Regions from separate parts of the Paenibacillus sp. FSL R5-0810 genome, predicted to be linked through region 2. Evidence: a T-box and tRNA genes for the amino acid it is inferred to sense, from the RefSeq annotation. Region 2 holds a T-box; the other holds one or more tRNA genes.

Region 1 (8,688 bases), 2.9 Mb from region 2:
GGAAGCTCAGCAAACAAATACTGTCCGGATGCGTTGGATGTCAAGGTTCCGATCGGAGTAACCGTGCCCCCATTGATTTGAAAAAGACTAACCAAAGCATTATTCACAGGTTCATTATTCGAAACGTTCCTTACGATGCCAAACAATGCTCCTCTCGTTGCTGCGGGGTTTGGCTGTAAAGTAATCGATACTTGTGTTGGTCGGCCTTGGGTAACTGTTAGCGGAATACGGACAGGTGTCAGATAACCAGGTTCAGCAGCAGTGATTAGATAAGAGCCTACTGGAACATCTGGTATGATATATTGCCCCTGAGGGTTGCTGTTAACATGCTCAAATGGCACCCCTTGTGAAGTATATAATTGTACTGTGGCAAAGGGGATCGGATTTCCATTCGGCAGCAGCACTGTCCCCTGCACGACACCAACGGAGGTGTTGGGTGAGGCTTGAAGTGCTAAATTGACACTCTCTTCTTCATGTCCATCTACGGTAACTGGAGCACTTGGTTGAAGTTTATACAAGTCGGAAATCGGCAAAACAAAACCTCCTTTCACCAATCGTTCAACTCAATATATGCTTGTGCGTTTATAAGCGACTGGTCTATTGACGATACTCTTACTTTTTAAGCAGTTACTAACCTGAACAACGTCGAAAAAGCTTTCTGTCGATGATTTTGCCTCTTGCTTATGTATTTGGCATTCCGAATAAGCTGACTATCGTGTAGGAGAGCTTTCATGGGGACGGTAAATCGCCGCCCCCAAACCAAAGGGATGATCCATGAGTTTGACATGACATCACAACAGAGATGAATGAATTCTAAACAAATTTACAATGTTTTTCTTGCCGTTGTGTGATTAAATCCAAAAAGTTCCCAAGATAATAACCAAGAGAATAAATAAAACCAGAACAATACCTACTGCATTCCCGTAGCCGTTGTAACAAGGCTTTTCATAACCCACTGATATTTACCTCCTCGCATTTTGGAATAGTACAGTTTATGAGCATAGACGCCCTTAGACTGGACATTTCGGCAATAATATTCAGAATGTGCGAATGTATCATGGAGATAGATTTCTGATCAACCATTTAATTCATTTCACGAACTATCACGCCCCTGCAGGAAATAAAAAAACGCGGAATTGAACCCCCGACCTACGCATTACAAGTGCGACACCGTAGGTTTCGGAAAGGTTCTACAGGGTTCCGGAGGTCTATTAGTTATGGGCTTTTATGCGCCATAATCCGTTTAAGGTTCTCGAAGTATTTCTTGGCCGTTAGAAGATTTGTTAGAAGTTCTGTTAGAAGACTGAAGCCCGTGAGCTAATACTTCGGGGATTTTTAATGGGTATTCGGATTTTATAGTTGAAATCAATGATATAGCATCAGCAATGTAAATCGGGATATATGGTTGAATCGTCTAAGCTAAAGTTGTATTCGGTCGGGCTGTGCCACATTAGCAATCCATGAGAAACCGGGCATGCCGTTGGATGATAAAATTTTAGACATAGAGGAGGCTGCATATGGAACGTGTAATCCTGATGATGAATGTGCAAGAAAAACAGGGAGGAGAGTCAATCACATGGCAAAAATCGTTTTCGCGTTGAATCAGTCTCTGGACGGGTTCGTCGACCACATGGCACTTCAGCGCGACCCCATGCTATTCCTTCATTTCATCGAAGACGTGCGCGGTCTGACGGGTATGCTGTACGGGCGCCGTATGTATGAGACTATGCGATATTGGGACGAAGACCCTTTTGAATGGGATGCGCAGGAACGGGAATACGCAGCTGCGTGGCAAAGCAAACCGAAGTGGGTGGTGTCGAGGACGTTAAAGTCCGTCGGACCGAACGCTTCTCTGATCGAGGGCGACCTCTCAGCGGCCATACGGGGGCTGAAGGCTCAGCATGAAGGGGACATTGAAGTTGCCGGGCCGGAGTTGGCGCACAGTCTAACGGAGCTCGGTCTCGTTGATGAGTATCGACTCTATCTCCATCCCGTCGTGCTGGGTCACGGCAAGCCGTTCTTCGCCGGACCGCGTCCGCCCCTGCGCCTCGTGGCAAGCGATCGCATTGGCGAGCAGGTGATCAGGTTGACCTACGTTCCAGTTTAGTTTTGCGGTTGGTCCAGCGACCTAAGGGGACGATAGTTCGATAAACAGCGGCGGTCTATGACTTTATTTTTTCATTCTTGGCTGCCGCTGTTTAGGTTACTGTGTGTTAGTCTAGAACTTATTTTTCAAAAGGATATTGAATCCCTAATTGATGGCGAAAAACCCACTTCAATTGGCTAAAAGGGTAGAAAAATGGTAAAAGATCGGCCAAAAACACGAAAAAGACGCCGTCTCCGAAAACTCGGAAAACCGCGCCGTTATTGACTTTCTAAGGATGCTGGTGAAGGGAATTGAACCCCCGACCTACGCATTACGAGTGCGTTGCTCTACCCCTGAGCTACACCAGCGAATTTGTTGAAGTTGTCATTCGTTTTTGGAACAACAAAATATATTATATTCCTTCGGCGGGAAAATGCAAGCCCCTCATTAATGGAAAAAACACCCTATAGGAGGGGTTGCATTACCCGCCTAATTTCTCCTGCACCGATTGGATCTTCTGCTTGCTTGAGGATGCCCGGTCGCGCCGGTCGTCGATTTTGACAGAGGTGGATACCCGCTTAGCACCCGACAAGAACGGCGCCTCGTGCAACGCCTCGATCGCACGCCAAATCATAGGGAGCTCCCCTGCAATAATCGTGCTCATCGAAGTCAATTCGTACGTAATTCCCTCCTGTTGCTTCAATATACGCTGCATTTCCGCCACATATGAGCTTAAGCTGGTCGTTGCCGTTCCGATCGGAATGACCGTTACTTCTGCAATTGCCATCACAATAACCTCCCTCGAAGCATTCCATTCATCCACAACGTGGTTGAATCCGATATAGATATCATATCAATTCCGGGGCGTCTTTTCAAAATTTCGCAAAGTCGTCAACACACAATATCTTGTATGTCCAAGATCAAATTTTTATATGGGTCATACGATCCGTTGTCAAAACGCAACCGATGCGGAATCCGCGCAAAAACCGTCGCATTTGGTCACAATCCATGGAATCTTGAGCGGTTTTGACGGTTGGCCAACTAGCATATTACCTGTCCGTTTGCTATAATTCTCCTTGCGTTTATTTTTAAGAAATTGGTTTACAGATACAAGATATTGGGTTACATTAGATTAACGACAACCAAATATAGTGTATACAGGTGCCGCGCTAGCCTATCAGGCAGCCCGGCTTAATAGGGAAGCATGGTGAAAATCCATCACGGACCCGCCACTGTAAAGGCCTCGGGGCTGTTATGCATATGCAGCTGCCGGCAGTTTGGCAATACGTCACTGAAGTTCCCCGAAAGCGAACTTTGGGAAGACGCCGAATATGTACGGCCTAAGTCAGGAGACCTGCCTGTATACTTCAGACACCGACCTACGGGGTTATAGGGATGTGTTCGTGAAACTTGCGTCTGTACATAACATCATGCCCAAATATGGGCTTATGTCAGCTTTATTCAAACCATCCACAGCGCACGGACATTTTCAAGCCTGCCCTTAGGTTTTAGAAAATGTTTTTTTCATGTTCTTTTTTCAATTTCCCCCAAAGAAAGCGAGGATTTTTGTATGCCCCAGCTCGTAGTTAAACCAAACAACCGTCAGCTTGCCTTTGATGAAATTCGCCTCTCCGTCTATGCCGACCGGATCCTGAAGGGATTGGACATGCTAGACAAGGAGCGCCTGCTTCGAGGCGTGAATTCCAAACTCCGCGGTGAGCAAGTTACCGGCGAGGAAATCAGCAATGCCTTCACGATGTCCGCGCTTGAGCTCGTATCCAAGGAAGAGCCTGACTGGAAATTTGCGGCGGCTCGTTCATTCCTGACATCTTTATATAAAAAAGCGGCCCACAACCGCCGCTACAAAGCCTATCCGGAAGAGCCTTACGGCGCTTTCTATCCGCTCATTACGGAGCTCGTCCAGAAGGGCATCTATCGTGAAGACCTTCTGACCTGCTACACGAAGGAGCAAATCGAGGAGCTTGGCGAGTGCATTGATCCAAGCCGCGACCTGCTGTTCGATTACATCGGTCTCTTGACGCTGGCCGAGCGTTACCTTGCAACGGATTTCGACGGGCGCGTGATGGAGCTCCCGCAGGAGCGCTACATGGTCATTGCCATGTTCCTCATGCACCAGGAGCCTGAAGACAAACGCCTCGAGCTTGTTAAGGAAGCGTACTGGGCAATGAGCAATCTGTACATGACGGCCGCAACGCCAACGATGTCCAACGCCGGCAAGAAGGTCGCAGGCCAGCTCTCCAGCTGCTTCATCGACACCGTTGACGATTCCCTGGAAGGCATCTTCGATTCCAACACCGACGTAGCCCGTCTTAGCAAAATGGGCGGCGGCATCGGCGTCTACCTCGGCAAGGTCCGCGCACGCGGCTCCGATATCCGCGGCCACAAGAACACCAGCTCCGGCGTCATCCCTTGGATCCGCCAGCTGAACAACACGGCGGTGAGCGTTGACCAGCTCGGCACACGCAAAGGCGCCATTGCGGTCTATCTGGACGTGTTCCACAAGGACATTTTGTCCTTCCTTGATCTGAAGCTGAACAACGGCGATGAGCGCATGAGAGCCCATGACGTGTTCCACGGCGTATGTCTGCCTGACCTGTTCATGGAGGCTGTTGAAGCCCGTGAAGAATGGAGCCTGTTCTGCCCGCATGAAGTGAAGAAGATCATGGGCTGGAAAGATGAGAACGGCCGCCCGCTCGGTCTTGAGGACTTCTACGATCAAACGCCGGGTCAAGGCGCGTTCCGCGAGAAATATGCGGAGGCCTTGGCGAATCCGAACCTGCCGCGCATTACCGTACAAGCGATCGATATTATGAAGCGGATCATGAAATCCCAGCTGGAGACCGGAACTCCGTACATGTTCTACCGCGATACGGTAAACCGTGCGAACCCGAACTCCGCACACGGCATGATCTACTCTTCGAACCTGTGCACGGAAATCATGCAGAACCAGTCGCCAACCGTGGTTGAGCAAGAAGAGCTCGTCACCAAAGACGGCCAAACCCGGATCGTGATTTCGAAAATCCCTGGCGATTTCGTTGTCTGCAACCTGAACTCCATTCACTTGGCGCGTGCAGTGCCTGCCGGCGTGTTGGAGCGGCTCGTACCGATCCAGGTTCGCATGCTGGACAACGTAATCGACATCAACAATATCGAAGTGCTGCAAGCTCAATATACGAACAGCCAGTACCGCGCTGTCGGACTCGGCACCTTCGGCCTGCATCATCTGCTGGCTCTCGAAGGCATCCGCTGGGAATCCGACGAAGCGGTTGAATACAATGATAATCTGTACGAACACATCAATTACCTGCTCGTGAAGTCCAGCATGGAGCTGGCCAAGGAAAAAGGCCACTATCCGAAATTCAAAGGCTCTGCCTGGGAAAGCGGCGAATACTTTACGTTCCGCGGTTACACCGACGGCGAGCATGAAGGTAAATTCGTAACGACCGAGCAGTGGCGCGAGCTGCAGAAGGAAGTTCAAGAGAATGGCGTCCGCAACGCGTGGATGTTCGCGATCGCACCGAACGGCTCCACGTCGATCATTGCCGGTTCTACGGCAAGCATCGACCCGCTGTATGAGCTGCTGTCTTATGAAGAAAAGACGACATATAAAGTAGCCAACCCGGCTCCGGATCTGTCTGAAAAAACAATCTGGTATTACAAAACAGCCTTCCTGATCGACCAGCATTGGTCCATTAAAATGGCTGCTGCCCGTCAACGTCATGTGGACCAGGCGCAAAGCTTCAACCTGTATGTTCGTCCTGACATCCGGGCATCGGAATTCCTGGACCTGCACCTGCATGCCTGGAAAGCCGGCATCAAGACAACGTACTATGTGCGCAGCCGTGCGCTGACGATTGAGGAATGCGAAAGCTGTGCTAGCTAACGAACCCACCCAAACCCTCCCTTCCAAGGGAGGGCCCCAAGGGCTCTGCCCTCTGGACACCCGCAAGTTTGTGGAATGATTGGGTGAGGCGCTTCTTCTCCCAGGTACTTTGGTGCTAGGAGCGCTTTCTCCCTGCGGGAACGCTGGAATGTTGGCGCAGGGACGAATGATTTCATGCGTGCTTTGATGGTGCAACTTCCTGCAAGGATCGCTCTCCCTTCGGGATTTGCTGCTCATGCGGCGCGAACACAATGAGCGGGGCTGCTTGCTTGTTTGGTGCAACTTCCCGCAAGGATCGCTCTCCCTTTGGGGATTCGCTGCTCATGTGGCGCAAACACAATGAGCGGGCTGCTTGCTTGTTTGGTGCAACTTCCTGCAAGGATCGCTCTCCCTTCGGGATTCGCTGCTCATGCGGCGCGAACACAATGAGCGGGCTGCTTGTGTGTTTGGTGCAACTTCCCGCAAGGATCGCTCTCCCTTCGGGATTCGCTGCTCATGCGGCGCAAACACAATGAGCGGGCTGCTTGCTTGTTTGGTGCAACTTCCTGCAAGGATCGCTCTCCCTTCGGGATTTGCTGCTCATGCGGCGCAAACACAATGAGCGGGCTGCTTGCGTGTTTGGTGCAACTTCCTGCAAGGATCGCTCTCCCTTCGGGATTCGCTGCCCATGCGGCGCGAACATAATGAGCGGGCTGCTTGCGTGTTTGGTTCAACTTCCTGCAAGGATCGCTCTCCCTTTGGGATTCGCTGCTCATGTGGCGCAAACACAATGAGCGGGCTGCTTGCTTGTTTGGTGCAACTTCCTGCAAGGATCGCTCTCCCTTCGGGATTCGCTGCTCATGCGGCGCGAACACAATGAGCGGGCTGCTTGTGTGTTTGGTGCAACTTCCCGCAAGGATCGCTCTCCCTTCGGGATTCGCTGCTCATGCGGCGCAAACACAATGAGCGGGCTGCTTGCTTGTTTGGTGCAACTTCCTGCAAGGATCGCTCTCCCTTCGGGATTTGCTGCTCATGCGGCGCAAACACAATGAGCGGGCTGCTTGCGTGTTTGGTGCAACTTCCTGCAAGGATCGCTCTCCCTTCGGGATTCGCTGCCCATGCGGCGCGAACATAATGAGCGGGCTGCTTGCGTGTTTGGTTCAACTTCCTGCAAGGATCGCTCTCCCTTTGGGATTCGCTGCTCATGCGGCGCGAACATAATGAGCGGGCTGCTTGCGTGTTTGGTTCAACTTCCTGCAAGGATCGCTCTCCCTTCGGGATTTGCTGCTCATGCGGCGCAAACACAATGAGCGGGCTGCTTGCGTGTTTGGTGCAACTTCCTGCAAGGATCGCTCTCCCTTTGGGGATTCGCTGCTCATGTGGCGCAAACACAATGAGCGGGCTGCTTGCGTTTAGTCGAGCGCGAAGCGAACATCCGTTGAGTAAGCTATAAAAAAGACTACAAGGGTAAGGGTATCCAATCGGAGGAGTTTACGTCCGCCTTTGGGAGCCCTTTGCACCCTTCACAATACATTCAGGCAAAGGGCGGACAACAGCGGCCGGAGAGTGGATACCCGTCCTGTTGATACCCGCCCTACTATAAATGCAAGGAGAGAATGGTTATGCAAATGCAAAAAATATTCAATACCGAAGCACCTAACCGCTCCACACGGATCATTGAGGGCGAATGCTCAGGGATCCTCAACTGGAACGATATTCGGATGCCTCATATGTACAAGCTGTACAAGGTGCTGCTGCTGAACCACTGGATCGCGGACGAAATCCCGATGTCCAAGGATGCGCAGCAATTCCCGCACCTTGATCCGGAGGAGCAGCGCACCTTCAAGATCAACATCTCCCTACTGGCTGTGCTGGATTCCATGCAGACGATGTTTGTCGGCGACGTGAAGCGCTATTTCACCGACTCCTCGCTTGAGGCCATCTCGGCCATTATCGGGCAGCAGGAAGTCGTTCATAACCAATCCTACTCCTATGTGCTCTCCTCGATCGTTACGGAGCAGGAGCAAAAGGAAATTTTCGAATATTGGAAGCATGATCCGGTTCTCCTGGAGCGCAATCAGTTCATCTCGAACATTTACCAGAGCTTCCGGGACAATCCGTCGCCGCAATCCTTCTTTGAAGCGATGGTCGCCGACCTGATTCTCGAGGGCATTTTCTTCTATAGTACGTTCGCCTTCTTCTATAACCTGGCCCGTGATCAGAAGATGATGGCAACGAGCCAAATGATCTCCTACATTCAGCGTGACGAGAACCAGCATTGCTACTTCTTCGCTGAAGTGTTCAAGCAGCTGCTCAAGGACTTCCCTGAGCTGAACACGAAGGAGAACATCGATTACGTGTACCGCACGATCGATCGCGCGGTCGAGCTGGAGACGAACTGGGCGCATTACACGCTGAGCAATGTGCGCGGCATCGATCTGAACGAGCTGTCCGATTACATCAAATACATCGCCAACCGCCGCATCACCATGATGGGACTGGAGAAGGCGTATGAAGGCGTGGACGTGAACTGCATGCCATGGATCAAGCCGTTCTCCGACGAAGCGCTGAATGCGACGAAGACCGACTTCTTCGAAGCGAAGTCTCGCAACTACGGGAAAGTCGGCGACGATAACGGGTTTGACGATCTGTAAGCTGCACCAGCCGGTGAGCTCGGATCTGCTAAGCTTCTATCGCTCATAGACAAAACCTCCGCCAT
Region 2 (8,688 bases):
CGTCTTCTTCCCATCGATTGTACTCCAATCTCCTCCAGCATTCGCTCCCTGTACGCGTTCATTACTCGGATATCTATGGAAGGAGGACACACGACGTTTTTATCATTTTGTTGAAAATCATCTTTCAATTGCTGCTCAATAGACATAGCCGTCCCGCTCCTTTCTGTGGTCGCGCTGACCATACATATGGCGCAGGCGCTTCAGGGCATGATGGTGCCTTGATTTTACCGTCCCTATCGGAACCTTCACCAAGTCGGCGATTTCTTCAAGCGTCAAATCCTGATAATACCTGAGAACGACAACCTCTTTAAGCTTCAAAGGCAGCGCTTCGAGCATTGGAATCAGCTCCAACCGATCACTCAGGTGGGATACTCGATCTTCCAACGCCAAAGGAGGCGGTTCGGAAAATACATCCTTCACCCTTTCCAGCATACGACTCCTTCGCCAACTTTTTCGCCTCCAGTTACGAACTTGCCTGATAATCAAGCCGTTGAACCAAGAGCTGAATTTCTGCCCCTGCTCATAATTGTCCAGACTCTTGATCAGTTCAATATATACCTCGCTCATAATGTCCGGTACCTCTTGTTTGTTGGGAGCCAAGTAGTAGATTAATCCGTATGCCTGATCGCGCGTTAAATCATAAACTGCCCGGAACGCTTCTTCATCTCCCTGGCTCATCCGGATGAGCCAAGGTTTAATATCCATTTCATTCATAGGGCCGGCCTCCATTGTAAGACTTACACTTGATATTGGCTCCATCGCCCAATAAGGTTCAAATTTGATGTTACAAAAATTTTTGATAGAGGGCATGCCACCCCCTTTGTTCGAAATTGCAGCATCGGGTAAGCCTTCTCTTACCCTACGAAAAAACGCAGCACTCCTGCTGCGTTTCATCGAAAATATGAAGTTAGGGTCATCATTGGTTTATCGCTATATATCTGACTAGCGTCAAAGCCCCAGCTCCGCTCCCCCCGCAAGAAGTGCCGCCTGCAAGCGATCAATGGGCACATCCGCAGTGCGGTAATCGATACGAGCCGCCAGAGCCGCCGCCGCGCCCGCCGCTTCGCCTATGGCCATGCAGCTAGGGGTCAGACGCGTCGTTGCTTGCGCTTCATGCGTAGTCGAAATACAACGCCCGGCAAGCAGCAGATTATCCACATCTCGTGGAACGATGCTGCGGTAAGGAATGTCATACGCACCGCCTTCACGGATGAAGTTAGCCGTAACGCCCGTCCCTTCCGGGTTGTGGATATCGATCGGATATCCGCTTCTCGCAATGACATCAGGGAACCGCCGCCCATCCAACACATCCATGCCGTTCAGCACATATTCGCCAAGGATTCGTCTTGTCTCCCTGATGCCGATCTGAGTGCCGACTGCGCTGACAACAGCGTTCTCAAACCCCGCGATATGTTCCCGGAAGAACCGTTCGAGCAGGAGCACCTGTTTCCTGCCTTCAATTTCTGCAGCGGTAAGATGGTCCGCATCCGTCGGATCCAATCCCGAGACACGCGATACGTTAATCAACACTTCATCCGGACCCGGTCCGGTAAAGAATAGCACGCCATCCCTAGGAATCGGCAATCCCGCCTCTTCCCATTCTTTGTAGAATCCCATCACACCTGTCAGCGGGAGCTGATCCAATTCGGAGATTAATGACTTTTCATAAAACTGTTCCGGATTGCGCTGCATGTATGCCTTAACCGCATCGAGATTAACGCCGCGCATGCGAAATTTCATTGTCATCGGCTGCACTTTCCGGTTCTGATTCCCCTGCTCCCAAGTCGCACCGGCGGCAAAGGCAACATCTCCATCGCCCGTCGCGTCAACGAATACTTTGGCTGCGATTCGCCTGCGACCGCTTTTATTCTGAACGGTTAACTCCGTAATGCGCTGGTCTTGTACTTCAACATCCGTAACAAATGAATGCAGCAGCAAGTGCGCTCCGGCTTCTTGCAGCATGTCAAAGGCCAGTACTTTATACACTTCCGGATGATATGGGGTTAACGAATATACAAAACCGACCGTATCCCGCAAATGTCCCGGAGATGCGCCGAGCAGCATCAATCGGTCCACTATTTCTTGCGCGACGCCCTTAATGACCTGTTCTCCGACAGCCGTGTGAAACGTCATCCAAGGGTAAACCAATGCCACGGTAGACATTCCCCCAAGAAAGCCGTAACGTTCGATAAGAATCGTACGCGCTCCGTTCCGGGCCGCGCTGATTGCTGCAGCGATGCCGGCCGGTCCTCCTCCGAGAACTGCGACATCAAAGCGTTCACTCTGTTGCAACCTGATCCCACCTCTCTTGTACAACTTGTGACGAGCCTGATGGGCTAACGATTCTCTTCTCTTCCTATTGTTAGTCCATCGATGAATTGATATTGCTGATTTTTGTTTATTCTTCATATTCGATAAAGCAATCCTCAATCCTATCTGAAAACCAAATATTAATAAAGAAAAAAAGAGCGGAACAATCCCGCTCAAAGTATGATGATAAAATAGAAGATCGCTGCCAAGACGAAACGATATAGAGCAAACCATTCCAAACGAAGCCGTTTAATCAATTTGATAAATGTCACGACTGCAATCATTGCCACAAGAAAGGATGTCACAAAGCCAATCAACATCAGGACCAAATCGTCTGAGCTTAGCAAATCCCGACTATCGTATAAATCCAGTAAGGTTGCGCCAAACATAACCGGCACGGAAATGAGGAACGTAAAATCTGCGGCGGCTTTCTGGCTGGTGCCAAGCAAAAGACCGCCTGAAATCGTCGAGCCCGATCTCGAGAACCCCGGCCACAATGCCAAACACTGGAACAGGCCGATCCCGAAGGCTTGTTTATAATTTATCCGATCCATCGTATCGGCGGTTTCGGTTCTCCTGCTCCGTGCAGCAATGATCATCAACACGGCTCCGGCCACTAAACCGATCAAGACAGGGGTTGGGCCGAACAAATGGCTTTTTATCGTGTCCTTGAGCAGGAGATATACGATTAGTGCCGGTAACATTGCCAAAATCATATGTATGACATTTAGTCCTCGACTACTAGAAAAATCCATTCGTATCAGATTAGTCCCAATCGCCAAATATCTCTTCCAATAAAGGATGAGAACGGCCATGACCGCACCCAGCTGTATAACGATTTTAAAAGTTGTGGCAGCGTCTCCCTCAAAGTTTAGTAAGCTGCCAGCTAAAATCAGATGTCCAGTAGACGATACCGGTAAAAATTCGGTTAAGCCCTCTATGATGCCGAGTATAATTGCTTTAACTACATCACTCATTAATGGATATCCCCCTTCGGAAATCTAACATTTCCAGTATAAGGGGGACATCCAATGTTTCCCATCGATTCATATAACAAAATTCCATTTCGAGTGACAACATTGTCACATAGCTCTTTTACGCTTGCTGTCCACCCTGATAGATCGTTTCATCCTGACGCACGTTCCGTCCTGCTGCCTTGGCCAGCTCAAGCAGCTTTGTCGCATCATCCTCAGGTTTGTATCCGATCAGTTCCTCCAGATAATCGATGTTGTAGTAGTTATCACTGTTGGCTGAGGTACCGTACAGATTCAAATATTTCAGCTCGTCATCTGCTTCAATACAACAAACGATCAATGAAAGCATATCACGCTCGGATATCCAGATATGACCCGCACGCTCAGAATGAGGACGATCATCCCCAGGAAAGTTGCCAATACGAATATTGAACGAGGAGATCTTGCCTTGATCCGAGTAAAGCCTGCCCAGCAGTTCAATATAACATTTGCTGAGACCATAAAAGCTATCCGGACGGTATGGATCATGGGGACCAACCTTCTCGTCAGTCCTGTAATATCCGGTTGCGTGATTGGAGCTGGCAAATATCATACGACGCACGCCGTTTTGTACCGCCGCCTCGAATAATTTGTAGGCACCGCTCACATTCCCCGCCAGGACCTTGCCGAGAAAATCCCCGTCGTCCTTGATCCAGGCAAAATGAATCACCGTGTCAATCCCCTGCGTTAGCTCTGCCAGCCGGGCTTCGTCACCGATGTCCATTTGTACAATGCCCAGCTTCTCGTCCGCATGTATATCAGCTCCGACAACGTCATACCGATTGTCTTGCTGCAGTCCCTTGAATACGACGCTTCCGATAGTACCTGCCGCACCCGTGATTAACAGTTTGCGTTTCATCTCCTCTAACCCCTCTCTCGCTTCATCCTCACCTGATTGCTGTCCTGTTAGTTATTACCCGCTTGGAAAAGGTTGTATACGGAAATTTCGGGAGCTGTTGATTCCGTACCATTTCGCTAGACGAAAAGCCGTCCGGGATGATGAGAGTGGACTAAGCAGAACCATTACCGAACCATCGCTATCACTTTTTCTCGCGGATCTCGTTCAAAATTTGATCCATGAAATCCTCCACTTGCTTAACGCCAAGGTCTCCTTCGCCGCGTTTCCTCACAGCGACGGCTCCGGAGGCAACTTCGTTTTCTCCAAGTACGAGCGTGAAAGGAACCTTCTGCAGCTGTGCTTCCCTGATTTTATAGCCTAATTTTTCGTTGCGCCCATCCACTTCTGCCCGAATCCCCGCATCCCTCAGCGCTTCCTTTACTTGAAGGGCATAATTGAGTTGGTGATCCGATACCGGCAAGAGTTTGACCTGAACCGGGGCGAGCCAGAGCGGAAACGCGCCGCTATAATGCTCTGTCAAAATGCCGACAAACCGGTCGACCGAGCCGTAGATCGCGCGATGAATCACTACCGGCCGATATTTCCGGTTATCTTCCCCGATGTACGAAAGATCAAATTTCTCCGGCATTTGAAAATCAAGCTGGATCGTTCCGCACTGCCAGCTTCGTTTTAAGGCATCAAGAATGTGAAAATCAATTTTGGGCCCGTAAAATGCGCCATCCCCTTCATTCAATCGGTAAACGATCCCCATGCGATCCAAGACGTTTCGAAGTGCCGATTCTGCCTGGTTCCACAATTCCTCGGAGCCCATTGATTGTTCAGGCCGGGTCGACAGCTCGATTGTGTATTCAAAACCAAACACCTGATAAATCCGGTCGATCAACCCGATAACTCGGCCGATTTCATCCTCGATCTGATCGGGTCTGACGAAGATGTGCGCATCATCCTGACAGAATGTGCGAACTCGCATCATCCCGTTCAAGGCACCCGAAAACTCGTGACGGTGTACTTGGCCGAATTCGGATATTCGAATCGGAAGCTCTCGATAGGAATGCAGGCTATTTTTAAAAATCAGCATATGTCCAGGACAATTCATGGGCTTCAGCGCAAATTTTGTTTCGTCGACCTCGGTAAAGTACATGTTTTCATGGTAATGATCCCAGTGGCCGGATTGCTCCCACAGCTTCTGGTTCATCATGAACGGAGTGCGGACTTCTTCGTAATCCTGCTTCCTCTGTTCTTCACGCGAGAAATGTTCAAGTTCATTACGGATAATCATTCCCTTAGGCAAATAAAAAGGCATGCCGGGCGCTTCTTCGGAAAACATAAACAATCCGAGCTCTTTGCCCAGCTTCCGGTGATCGCGCTTCCTGGCTTCTTCGAGCATTTGCAAATGTTCATCCAGCTGAGCCTTTTTGGGAAACGCCGTTCCGTAAATCCGCTGAAGCATTGGATTGTTTGAATCCCCACGCCAATATGCTCCGGCAACGCTCATTAATTTAAATGCTTTGATTCGTCCTGTAGACGGCAAATGCGGTCCGCGGCAAAGGTCGAAAAACTCGCCCTGATCATAAATCGAAATAACCGCATCCTTGGGCAGACCATGAATCAGCTCCAGCTTTAACGGATCCTCGCTGAAAATCTGTACCGCTTCTTCACGACTGACAACTCGACGAACAATGGGAAGATTCTCTTGCACGATCCGCTCCATTTCCTTCTCGATGGAAGAAAGGTCGTCGGTTGTTAATGCTTTTCCGAGGTCGATGTCGTAGTAAAAGCCATCGTCGATGACAGGTCCTATTCCCAGGTTGACTGCTTGATTCCCGTATATGCGTTTGATGGCCTGCGCCATTACGTGTGCCGTGCTGTGTCTGAGGATTTCGAGTCCATCCTTACTGTCAAGCGTAATGATTTCGACCTGACAGTCCTCCTTCATCATCCAGTTTAAATCGACCGGTGCGCCATTGATTTTTCCCGCTACCGCATGTTTCATCAAGCTTGCACCAATGGACTTCGCGACTTGTTCAATTGTCGTGCCCCGATCATATTCCCGTATATCCCCATCGGGCAGCATTACTTTCAATTTCATGAGAAATCCTCCACTCCATTTCGATATTTTTGAACGCAAAAAGGCGCACTTGTCCGCAAGGGACGAGCGCGCTCGTGGTTCCACCCTAAATTTGACCCGCCGTAATCGCGAATCCTCATTGGATCCTGTAACGGGAATACCCGGCGAAGTATACTCTCAAGGATAAACCTTGATTTCCATATCGCAGCTGCAAGGTGGTAAATCCTTAGGGGTGCCGAAGAGGATTTCAGCCCATGTCCTCTTTCTCTGAACGGCCCTTGGTTAAGGATTCATGTCCTTGGTCATCGCTATTCTTTCTTTCGTTTTCAATCTCACGCAAAAAAGCGCACTGATCCCGCAAAGGGACGAGTGCGCTCGTGGTTCCACCCTAATTCGACCCGCTTATAAAGCGAATCCTCATTGGATTCTGTAACGGGAACACCCGGCGAAGTTTACAATCAAGGATCATCCTTGATTTCAACATCGCAGCTACAAGGTGGTAAATCCTTAGGGGTGCCGAAGAGGATTTCAGCCCATGTCCTCTTTCTCTGAACGGCCCTTGGTTAAGGATTCATGTCCTTGATTACAGCTTTTATGTTTTTACATGGTACTTGAAATATTTGCCGGCGTCAAGCTGGAAGTTACTCCAATCGAACAAGCCCGCCATCCTTCACTTCATACACCTGATCGGCGACGCCTTCGAGCAGGCGAACATCGTGGGATATAAATAGGATGGTGCCTGTGTAATTTCGCATCATCGTCTCAAGCGCTTCCACGGCTGGAACGTCCAGAAAATTGCTTGGTTCATCCATAAGCAGGATGTTATAGCGCCCAAGCAGCAATTTGGCCAGCTGGAGCTTGATGATTTCGCCCCCGCTTAATACTGACAGCTCTTTGCGAACATCCTGCTGCGTGAACCCCATGGACGCGAGTACCGCTCGAATGTCCGAAACCGGGTATTCACAGTTTTCCTGCATGAATGCCATGACGTTCTGATTCCGATCGAACTTGTAACCGGTTTGGACAAAGCAGCCGATTTCCGCCTTGGGCGATAACGCAATACCGCTCTCCCGATTGCGGATCATGTTGAACAACGTCGTTTTTCCTGCTCCATTTGCGCCCGTGATTGCAATTTTTCCTCCAAGCGGGAATTGGAAGGACATATTGTCGAAGATCACCTTATCACCGAATCGTTTGCAGATATCCTGCCCTGCGATCGGAAATGGATTGTGGAGCTCCAGCGCTTTGCTCTGTCGGAACTGGACATTTCGCATGGCCTCGGGGGCGGTAACTTCGCCAAGCGCTTTGATTCTCCGTTCCGTATTTTTGACTGCGTTATGGAGCTTTTTTTGTTTGCTCCCTTGGGACTTTTGATGGCCGAGGCGTCCTCCGCTTTCCGATCTGTTCTTGCTGTTCTTTCCCTTTGAATCAAGCTTCCGAGCCTGATTTTTCTTCTCGATGATAACCTGCTCCAGTCGCTCCCGCTCTGCCACGTATTGTTTATATTGGGTTACTTGGCTTTGTCGTTCCTCTTCCTTCTGAACCAAGTAATCGGTATATCCTCCCCAATATTCGGTGATCTTTCCGTCTCTCAGCTCCCAGACCTTATCGACAACCTGGTCCAGGAAATAACGATCGTGACTGATGATGAGCAGAGCTCCGGAATAATGTTTAAGCTGGTTAACGAGGAAGTCGATGCCGCCGCGATCCAGATGAGATGTCGGCTCGTCGGCAAATATGCCGTGCGCTTCGCCCGACAGTGCCTGTGCAATTTTTAGTCGTGTCTCTTCCCCGCCGCTCATGGTCTCGGCTTGCACTTGGTTGATGCCTAATCTGCCAACGATGGCGTAATCCTGCACATCTTGGACGACTACCTCATCCAATTGGGGGAGATAGGTAAACGTTCCTTCCCTTGCAATCTTGCCGTGCTGTACAGGCGCTTTGCCTAGCAACGCTTTGAGCAGTGTACTTTTTCCAGCTCCGTTGGCACCAACCAGACCGATTCGATCAAACTCATATAACTCCAAATGGTCGATATCGAGCACAGTGCGTCCCAGATATTCCACATAAAGATCCGTTGCTTTTATCAACAACATTTAAATTCCTCCTTCGAAAATCGCAGTTTCCGTCGTTTCGTTCGCAGGTTGGACCTGCGATTTGCAAAGAGAGGATTATATAAAGAAGAACCAGTGTATCCTATGCATCGTCATGCCTCCTTTTCATATCAATGACTTTGACGTTACATTGCCAGCAGGAGAGCAATAAAAAATGCAGATTCAAGTCCACGTGTGGGCTTGAATCTGCATGGGTTACGTGCCAGAACAGAGCGAAATAAGGCACAGCAAATATGCCGTCCAGGTCGCAATCAATGTCCTCATACGTAAAAATAAGCAGCTCAAAAAAAGCCCACACGAGTGGAAATCCGCTTCTTTATCGCA

What was found. A T-box is a leader RNA that pairs with one kind of tRNA and senses whether it is charged. The one in region 2 lies ahead of thrS (threonine--tRNA ligase), so its partner is inferred to be a tRNA-Thr.
Region 1: it encodes a tRNA-Thr, which carries the amino acid that the T-box ahead of thrS (threonine--tRNA ligase) is inferred to sense. The anticodon was not compared.

Annotation. Positions count from the first base shown of each region.
Region 1 covers NZ_JBBOCF010000001.1:4,463,594-4,472,281, forward strand. The annotation lists gene MKX76_RS19870 (carboxypeptidase-like regulatory domain-containing protein) at 1-533, opposite strand, end outside; gene MKX76_RS19880 (dihydrofolate reductase family protein) at 1,577-2,107, shown strand; tRNA gene MKX76_RS19885 (tRNA-Thr) at 2,383-2,454, opposite strand; gene MKX76_RS19890 (MTH1187 family thiamine-binding protein) at 2,568-2,873, opposite strand; cobalamin riboswitch at 3,229-3,462, shown strand; gene MKX76_RS19895 (ribonucleoside-diphosphate reductase subunit alpha) at 3,657-5,990, shown strand; gene MKX76_RS19900 (ribonucleotide-diphosphate reductase subunit beta) at 7,592-8,623, shown strand.
Region 2 covers NZ_JBBOCF010000001.1:1,564,658-1,573,345, reverse strand. The annotation lists gene MKX76_RS07095 (hypothetical protein) at 1-146, opposite strand, end outside; gene MKX76_RS07090 (sigma-70 family RNA polymerase sigma factor) at 136-714, opposite strand; gene MKX76_RS07085 (FAD-dependent oxidoreductase) at 949-2,292, opposite strand; gene MKX76_RS07080 (undecaprenyl-diphosphate phosphatase) at 2,484-3,287, opposite strand; gene MKX76_RS07075 (NAD-dependent epimerase/dehydratase family protein) at 3,406-4,182, opposite strand; gene thrS (threonine--tRNA ligase) at 4,364-6,271, opposite strand; T-box leader at 6,609-6,846, opposite strand; gene MKX76_RS07065 (Msr family ABC-F type ribosomal protection protein) at 6,892-8,346, opposite strand.